4 regions of the Streptomyces sp. NPDC046909 genome follow, and region 3 is predicted to be linked to each of the others. Evidence: riboswitches for the same ligand, from Rfam matches in the RefSeq annotation. Region 3 holds a riboswitch; each other region holds the start of a gene.

Region 1 (2,192 bases), on a different contig from region 3:
CCCGTGTCCGCCCCGCCCGGGTGGACCTCCAGGTGCAGATGCGCACCGGTGACGTTGCCCGTCGCGCCCACGCGCCCGATCACATCGCCCGTGCTGACCTTCTGGCCCACGCTGACGCTGATCGAGGACTGGTGGCAGAACCACAGCTGGGTGCCGTCGTCGAGGGTGAGGATCGTGCGGTAGCCGTAGGAACCGGCCCAGCCGGCCTCCGTGATGGTGCCGCTGTGGATCGCCTTGATGAGCGTGCCCGTGGGAGCCGCGAAGTCGAGACCCGTGTGGTAGCCGGAGGACCACAGCGAGCCGGCCTGACCGAAGGTCGAGGTGATCGTGTACGACGACGTCGGCAGCGTGTACTGCTTGGCGAGCTCGGCGAGACGCTTGGCCTCGGCCTCCTGCGCGGCCTTCTTCTCCGCCGCCTTCTTCGCCTCGGCGGCGTCGTCCGCGGCCTTCTTCAGCGCGGCGGCCTCGGCCTTCGCGGTCTCGTCGGCGAGGGCGGTCTGGGTGGCGAGCTGCGCCTTGCTGTCGACCTGGGTCTGCTGGCTCTCGGCCTGCGCCATGATCCGGTTGCGGAGCGTCTCACCCGCGTCCGAGGCGCCCTCGGTCCGGTCCTGCGTGGCGGTCGAGGCGAGGTCGCTGAGCGCGGTCGCGGAGCCCTGCGGGGCCTCGTCCTCGCCGCCGAAGACGCCGCCCACGCTGGGCAGGTCGGGCATCGAGATGGAGACCGGCGGCTTGCCGGTGTTGGCGCTGGCCATGCCGGCCCCGCCGACGGCGGCTATGACACCGACGCCCAGGACGGTGGAGCTGCGGGCGAATCCGTTGCCGCGCTGCTTGGCGACCCGGTGCTTGCCACGTGCCGGCCGGAGGGACTCCTCGGTGGGGTTCCACTCCTCGCGGGGGCCCTCGTCGTGGTGGTAGCTGCCGTAGCCGAAGACATCGGTGGAGGTGCGCTGGCTCGGCACGTACGGGGCCTCGGGGGCAGGCCGGTTTGACGCCACGTGGGCGTGCTCCTTTCCTTCCTTCTCGCCTACCGGGTTAGCTGACGGGTTCGGAGCAGGAAGGTCTCCTACGCGCGTATACCTGCCGTGAGTTCACGGCGGCGTTCGCGCGATTCACCCCAGGGTTGATGGTTCCCCGGCTCCCTTGCGGGATTAAGCGCGTGAGCACGGAGCCGTCTCTTGTGACGGCTGGGACGACCGCGCTGCGTTATCGAACGTTAATAGACCCGGCCTGGGTATTCCAAGCTGTTCCGCTTGATCATTAACGATTTTCGGCTGGACGTACGGGCCATGAGCGGCGAAAAACGGGCGAGTTGACCCAGCGCCGCCACAATCTCAGGAACCTCACAGCCATTGACGGTATGTCAGTTGTTATGCGGAGGGCGGTCGCGCGCTCACCCCGCGTGACCGCCGTACGGCGAGCAGCGCCATGTCGTCCGTCGCGCCGCCCCCGGTGTGCCGGCGGACCTCCGCGACGAGCGTGGCCAGCAGCGCCCCCGGGGCACGGAAGGTCCGCCCCGCGAGCCGCGCCGCCGGATCGTAGAACTCCCCGTGCCGGTCCCGCGCCTCGGACAGCCCGTCGGTGTACAGCAGCAGCGTGGCCCCGCCCGGGAAGCCGGCCTCCTCCGCCCGGTCGGGCCAGCTCCCCAACTCGCCCATGCCGAGCGGCAGCGCGGGCTCGGCGGCGGGCAGCGGCCGCACGGCCCCGTCGGGACAGAGCAGCAGCGGCGGCGGATGGCCGCGGTTGACGATCCGTACGAGCCCGTCGCCGTGCGGGAGTTCGGCGAGTACGGCGGTCGTGAACCCCTCGAAGCCGTCCAGCCCCTCGCGCCGCGTGCCCTCACGCGCCAGCGCCCGCTCAAGGCGCCCCGCGACCGCCTCCAGCGTCTTCTCCTGCTCGGCGGCCTCCCGGAACGCCCCGATGACGACGGCGACCGCGGCGACCGCCCCCATGCCCTTCCCGCGCACGTCCCCGGCCACCAGCCGCACCCCGTACGGGCTGTCCTGCACGGCGTACAGGTCCCCGCCGATGAAGGCGTCCTTCTGCGCGGCCTCGTACCGCACCGCGATCTCGAACCCGCCGATCCGCTCGTCCGGCTCGGGCAGCACCGCCCGCTGGGCGGCCTCGGCGATCTCGCGCTGCGAGGCGAGCCGCTGGTCCCCGCGGCGCACAACCCGGTTGAGGACGGCGGCGAG
Region 2 (2,192 bases), on a different contig from region 3:
CAGGTCATTGCCGGCCGCGTCGGCGACGATCTCGCGGCCGTCGGGGAGGGCGAGGACGGCGTACGGGTTGGACTCCAGGGCCGCCTTGTGGGGGTTGTACCTGAGCTCCACGGCGGTGATGTCGGCGGCGATCTCCGCGGTGCCGTGATCGCCGTTCTGTTCGACGCGGAGCAGCTTGCCGAGCTTGTTCCAGGGCGGGGTCGTGGGGACTCCGGCCTCCGGCGGGGCGAAGGTCTCGACGCCCCAGAGCTCGCCCCAGCGGGCGGAGACGCCGTCGACGCCGGTCGCGAAGCCGCCGTCGGGGGCGGCGCCCGAGGGCAGGCCCCGTACGACCCGGTAGTGCTGCCATGCGCCGCCGTCCCAGTAGATCTTGGTGACGGCGGAGGAGAGGCCGATGCAGGTCTCGCCCTCGGGGCCCTCACCGATGCACTTCTTGCCGCCGCGGCCGGCCTCGGCGACGTACACGTTCCCGTCGGCGTAGGACAGCTGGCGCGGGTTGTCGAGGCCGGTCGCGATGACGCGGACGACGGGTTTGGCGCCGCCGTGACCTCCTGAGGCTGTCGCGGGTGCGATGCCCGCGGTGGCGGCGAGTGCGACTCCGGTGGCGACGACGAGTGACGTACGGGTCTTCATGGCCGTATCCCTCCCACCCACGGGGTGCGTCCGCGGGTCGACTGGAAGGTAGCGGCCATAAGCGGGCGGACGGCTCTACTCCGTAACACTCGGGTCAAAATACGCACAACTCGCCGCAGATCCTTCCGGATTGACCACGCCGAGCGAGGGGCTGACCAAAGGTCACGAAAATGTATCGGGCCTATCGGACATCAACCTTCACAGGGGCCACACCAGTTGGCTACCGTGCCGGACAGGCCGTACGACCTCCACCGGCGAACCTCGCCGGGCCGCGCGGCCTCCGCTCAATCCGGTACGCCCCTGGGGGCGCCCGGAGCCGGGGACCCACACCGACCTTGGGGTGAATCGGCCCGACTCCCTTCACGGGAACGGCCGTAGGGCACACCTTCCGAACCACCCGCCCGAACCCGACAGCTAACTCGGTAGGCGGAACATGGAAGGAGTCGCCACCCTTGGCGTCGCACCGCAAGTCGCCGCCGGCGGGTACGCGCGTAGCAGGCATACGCACCCCCGCCCTCGCCACGGCCGCCCTCACCTCCGTGGCCCTGCTCTCCCAGACGGCCACCGCAGCACCCTCGACCGATGACAAGCCGAGCATCGAGGAAGTCGAGAAGAAGGTCGACGATCTCTACCGCCAGGCGGAGTCGGCGACCGAGAAGTACAACTCGGCCAAGGAGAAGACCACCAAGCAGCGCAAGGAGGTCGACACCCTCCTCGACGACGTCGCCCAGCGCACCCAGAAGCTCAACGAGGCCCGCGAGGAACTCGGTTCCTTCGCCGCGGCCCAGTACCGCACCGGCGCCTCCGCGCCCGACACCGCGACCTTCCTGCTCGCGGACACCCCGCAGGACTACTTCGACCAGACGCAGCTGATGGGCCGCATGACGGACCGTCAGAAGGGCGCGGTCGACGACTACATCACCGAGCAGTCCGCGACGATGAAGAAGCGCCAGGAGGCCACCGAGAGCCTCGCGACGCTCACCGAGTCGCAGAGCGACCTCAAGACCGCCAAGGCGACCGTCCAGCGCAAGCTCTCCGACGCGCGCGAGCTGCTGTCGCAGCTCACCGCCGAGGAGAAGGCCCGGCTCGCGGCGATCGAGAAGCGGAAGCAGGAGGAGGCCGCCCGCAAGGCCGCCGAGCTGGCGAAGCAGCAGGCGGCCGAGCAGAAGGCGGCGGAGGAGGCGGCCGCGGCCGAGGAGGCGGCGAGCGGCTCGTCCTCCGGGACCTCCGGCTCCTCCTCCACCTCCACGGACTCCTCGTACGCCACGAAGGCCGACAAGGCCCTCGCCTTCGCCCGCTCCCAGATCGGCAAGCCGTACGTCTGGGGCGCCACAGGGCCCGACTCCTACGACTGCTCCGGCCTCACCCAGGCCGCCTGGAACGCCGCCGGCATCTCCCTCCCCCGCACCACCTACGACCAGGTCGACTTCGGCACCACGGTCTCCCTCGCCAACGCCCGGCCCGGCGACCTCGTCTTCTTCTACGACGACGTCAGCCACGTCGGCATCTACATCGGCAACGGCATGATGATCCACGCGCCGAAGCCGGGGGCGTACGTC
Region 3 (2,192 bases):
GGACGAGGTCGACACCGGCGTCGCGAGCGACAGCCCCTCGGCGTCCGAAGGGTCCAGTTCATCCGGATCATCCAACTCGTCCAGTTCCTCCGGTTCATCTGGATCGCCTGACTCGTCCTCGTCCTCGGGCTCGTCCTCCGGGTCGTCCGACGCGTCCTCCACCGACGCGACCCCTTCGCCTTCCGCATCCACCGAAGCGGACAACTCCGCCAAGTCGGACACCTCCGACCCCGGCGCCGAGAACTCACAGCCGTCCGACGGCTCACCCACAGCAGAGACGGATGCTGACGAATCGGACAACTCATGGCAAGAGGGCGGCTCTTCGGCCCTCGTTGACACCGGCGCCCTCGCGACCGACAGCGGCGCCGACGCCGACGCCCGCACCGGCGCCGGCACCGGCACCGGCAAGCACCGCGGCGCGAGTGCCGACGAGAGCTCGTACACCGTCCGCTCCGGTGACACCCTCGCCTCCATCGCCGACTCCCTTGACGTCGACGGCGGATGGCGTCGGCTCTACGCCGAGAACAAGCAGGTCATCGGCGCCGACCCGAGCGACATCATGCCCGGTCAGACCCTCGTACTCGGTACCGAATAGGGCGAAAAAGCACGGGAGTTCGCGCCGCACTTCGCAGTAAATGTCCGGTTTGGCGAAAGTGTGGGATGAGTCTCAGAAGCCCTGATCGTCTTTGAAATCCCCCGGGTTCCGTGTCTACGGTCAACACCGCTCGTCACCACGAGCCCCGGCTGCCGCAACGCCGAATCCTGCCAGCGGCCGTACGGGAACAGTCGTCGCGTCAAGCGCCGTAGGCAGGAGCGGGGGACCCAAGGTAAGTGCCGGGCCCAGCAGTTCACGCTGGTCCGGCTCGGGGTGAAGCCGCGCAGTGGGCCGAGAGGCCCCGACGCGCGGCCGGGCAACTCAACCGGCCCGAACCCGACAGCTCACCTCGCAGGCGTCGGTGAGGGGATCCACCATGCTGTTTTCCGGCAAGGGCAAGCACCGCCGTCCGTCCAAGGCCACCCGCGCCGCCGCGCTCGCCGGCGTCACCGGTGTCGCGATAGCCGCCCCGCTGATGGCGGCCGGCAACGCCTCCGCCGCCACCGCCTCCGAGTGGGACGCCGTCGCCCAGTGCGAGTCGGGCGGCAACTGGTCCATCAACACCGGCAACGGTTACTACGGCGGTCTGCAGTTCTCCGCCTCGACCTGGGCCGCGTACGGCGGCACGGCGTACGCCTCCACCGCGAACCAGGCCACCAAGGCGCAGCAGATCGAGATCGCCGAGAAGGTCCTCGCCTCCCAGGGCAAGGGTGCCTGGCCGACCTGCGGTGTGGGCCTGTCCGGCGCCACCTACACCGGCAGCAGCAGCTCCTCCAGCGGTTCCTCCAGCTCGTCGAGCGACAGCGGCACCAGCACCCGCTCCTCCGAGCAGTCGACGTCCCGCTCCTCCGAGCGCACGACCGCGAAGAAGACCGTCACCACCCCGACCGGTAAGAAGGTCAAGAAGGGCGACGGCGAGTACAAGGTCGTCAAGGGTGACACCCTCAGCTCCATCGCCGAGGAGCACGACGTCAAGGGCGGCTGGCAGAAGCTGTTCAAGCTGAACAAGGACATCGTCAGCGACGCCGACTTCATCTACCCGGGTCAGCAGCTGCACCTCAAGTAAGAGGCACCGGCAAGACCCAGCTGAACCACAGCGCCCTCACATCCGTGGTCCTCATACTGAAGGCCTCGTGAGGGTCCCCCCGTCCCCACGGGCTCCCCGCTCCGGTGCGTGTTCCCCCGTACGCACCGGGGCGGGGCTTTTTTGTGCCGGGTTTCCGGAAGCGTCTTTGTTCCGTTCAGAAACAATTTACGATCGGTTCTGTCCACGGGGCGGTCCACGCGGTGGCCGATCGCCCGGAGCCGGTTAGGCTCGTCTCGCAGAGCCGCTGCGGTAGTGCCGTAGCCGCGTCACATCCAAGAAGGAGATGCTCGTGCCGTCCATCGACGTCGTCGTAGCCCGGGAAATCCTGGACTCCCGAGGCAACCCCACGGTCGAGGTCGAGGTCGGCCTCGACGACGGCAGCACGGGTCGTGCCGCCGTTCCGTCCGGCGCCTCCACCGGTGCCTTCGAGGCCATCGAGCTCCGCGACGGTGACCCGAACCGCTACCAGGGCAAGGGTGTCGAGAAGGCCGTCCTCGCCGTCATCGAGCA
Region 4 (2,192 bases), on a different contig from region 3:
GCGCCCGCGTTCGCGGACAGCGAGGTCGAACGCCTCGTCACCAACCGCCTCGACGAGATCCCGCACGAGCTGGCCAACCCGTCCCGCCGGGCCGCCAAGGAGCTCTCCCGGACCCTGTTCCCGGCGGACCTGCGCATGTCCCGCCCGCGCCAGGGCACCGAGGACACCGTCCGGAACATCGACTCGGCGGCCGTACGCGCCTTCTACGAGAAGCACGTCCGCCCCGCCACCGGCACCGTCGTGGTCGTCGGCGACCTCACCGGCATCGACCTCGACGCGCTGCTCGGCGACACCCTCGGCTCCTGGACCGGCTCCCCAGCCCAGCCGCGCCCGGTGCCGCCGATCACCGCCGACGACACCGGCCGTGTCGTCATCGTGGACCGCCCCGGCGCCGTCCAGACGCAGCTGCTGATCGGCCGGATCGGCGCCGACCGGCACGACCGCGTGTGGGCCGCGCAGGTGCTCGGCACCTACTGCCTCGGCGGCACCCTCACCTCCCGCCTGGACCGCGTCCTGCGCGAGGAGAAGGGCTACACCTACGGCGTGCGCTCGTTCGGGCAGGTCCTCAGGTCCGCGCCCGACGGCAGCGGTGCCGCGATGCTCGCCATCAGCGGCTCCGTCGACACCCCGAACACCGGTCCCGCCCTGGACGACCTGTGGAAGGTGCTGCGCACCCTCGCCGCGGAGGGGCTCACCGACGCCGAGCGCGACGTCGCCGTGCAGAACCTCGTCGGTGTGGCGCCGCTCAAGTACGAGACGGCGGCGGCCGTCGCGAGCACCCTGGCCGACCAGGTCGAGCAGTTCCTGCCCGACGACTACCAGGCCACGCTGTACCGGCAGCTCGCCGCGACCGGCACCGTCGAGGCCACCGCGGCGGCCGTCAACGCCTTCCCGGTGGACCGTCTGGTGACGATCCTGGTGGGCGACGCCTCCGCCATCAAGGAGCCGGTCGAGGCTCTCGGCATCGGCGAAGTCACGGTCGTCACGGCCGAGTAGCGGCACGCGCGCGTGAAGGGGCCCTGGTGACTGAAGCGTCACCAGGGCCCCTCAATGTCCGAATTGAAGGCTGGTTGCCTGTTTGCCCTGTGGGATGCGCTACAAACTGCGTCATCCGTTTGGGGATTGAAAGTGGCCCCCCTTAGCGTCGTCCGGGCTGTCCGTCAGGCACTGCGCCGCGTCCGCGGCACCGGACAGTCATCGCCGAGTCCCCGTACGGCGCGAGCCAGGGGAGCCGGGGACCCACTTGTGCAGTCCCTGGGGTGAATCGGACGCCCGCGCGTGTCGCGAGGGGGTCCGTAGGAGACCTTCCTGCTCCGAACCCGTCAGCTAACCCGGTAGGCGAGAAGGAAGGAAAGGACCAGCCACTACATGGCGTTCACGCGCGCCACCGGGAAGCACCGTGCCCCGAGCCGGATGAAGCGCTCCACCGCCCGCGCGGCGGGGATCGCGGCCCTCACCACCACCGGCGTCATCGGCACCCTCGCCGCCCCGGCCCTCGCCGCGGAGCCCGCGGCCGAGCAGACCGGCCTCATCCCGGTCATCACCATCGGCGACTCGGTCGCCGACCAGATCGACGCGCAGGCCGAGGCCCAGGAGCAGGCCGCCAAGGAGGCCGCGCAGAAGAAGGCCGAGGAGGCCGCGCGCAAGAAGGCCGCCGCCAAGGCCGAGAAGGAGCGCAAGGCCAAGGAGCGCGCCGCCCGCGCGGCCGCCGAGCGCAAGCGCCTCAACAGCTACGTCGCCCCGATCTCGGGCTCGTACATCTCCACCGGCTACAAGGCGGGCGGCGCCGTCTGGTCCTCCGGCAGCCACACCGGCGTCGACTTCCACGCGGCCAGCGGCACCTCCGTCCACGCGGTCGGCTCCGGCACCGTCGTGGAGGCGGGCTGGGGCGGTTCGTACGGCAACAACATCGTGATCAAGATGAACGACGGCACGTACACCCAGTACGGCCACCTGTCGTCCATCGGCGTCTCGGTGGGCCAGACGGTCACCCCGGGCCAGCAGATCGGCCTCTCCGGCGCGACCGGCAACGTCACCGGACCGCATCTGCACTTCGAGGCCCGCACGACCGCGGAGTACGGCTCGGACATCGACCCCGTCGCCTACCTGCGCTCGCACGGCGTGAACGTCTGACGACGGACCGCAAGATCTTCTGGAACCCCGGCTCATCGAGCCGGGGTTTCGCCGTTTCC

Evidence for each region. A riboswitch is a leader RNA that binds a small molecule or an ion and turns the genes downstream of it on or off. The one in region 3 is predicted to bind cyclic di-AMP.
Region 1: linked by a shared signal. The riboswitch ahead of ABZ928_RS13080 (M23 family metallopeptidase) and the one ahead of ABZ928_RS13630 (transglycosylase family protein) in region 3 are both predicted to bind cyclic di-AMP.
Region 2: linked by a shared signal. The riboswitch ahead of ABZ928_RS31595 (NlpC/P60 family protein) and the one ahead of ABZ928_RS13630 (transglycosylase family protein) in region 3 are both predicted to bind cyclic di-AMP.
Region 4: linked by a shared signal. The riboswitch ahead of ABZ928_RS41015 (M23 family metallopeptidase) and the one ahead of ABZ928_RS13630 (transglycosylase family protein) in region 3 are both predicted to bind cyclic di-AMP.

Annotation. Positions count from the first base shown of each region.
Region 1 is NZ_JBEYXC010000003.1:912,170-914,361, reverse strand. It holds gene ABZ928_RS13080 (M23 family metallopeptidase) at 1-995, opposite strand, end outside; cyclic di-AMP (ydaO/yuaA leader) riboswitch at 1,007-1,165, opposite strand; gene ABZ928_RS13075 (PP2C family protein-serine/threonine phosphatase) at 1,368-2,192, opposite strand, start outside.
Region 2 is NZ_JBEYXC010000010.1:228,166-230,357, reverse strand. It holds gene ABZ928_RS31600 (ScyD/ScyE family protein) at 1-633, opposite strand, end outside; cyclic di-AMP (ydaO/yuaA leader) riboswitch at 905-1,077, shown strand; gene ABZ928_RS31595 (NlpC/P60 family protein) at 1,086-2,192, shown strand, end outside.
Region 3 is NZ_JBEYXC010000004.1:118,280-120,471, reverse strand. It holds gene ABZ928_RS13635 (transglycosylase family protein) at 1-595, shown strand, start outside; cyclic di-AMP (ydaO/yuaA leader) riboswitch at 790-968, shown strand; gene ABZ928_RS13630 (transglycosylase family protein) at 972-1,661, shown strand; gene eno (phosphopyruvate hydratase) at 1,966-2,192, shown strand, end outside.
Region 4 is NZ_JBEYXC010000017.1:32,522-34,713, reverse strand. It holds gene ABZ928_RS41020 (pitrilysin family protein) at 1-996, shown strand, start outside; cyclic di-AMP (ydaO/yuaA leader) riboswitch at 1,189-1,356, shown strand; gene ABZ928_RS41015 (M23 family metallopeptidase) at 1,369-2,133, shown strand.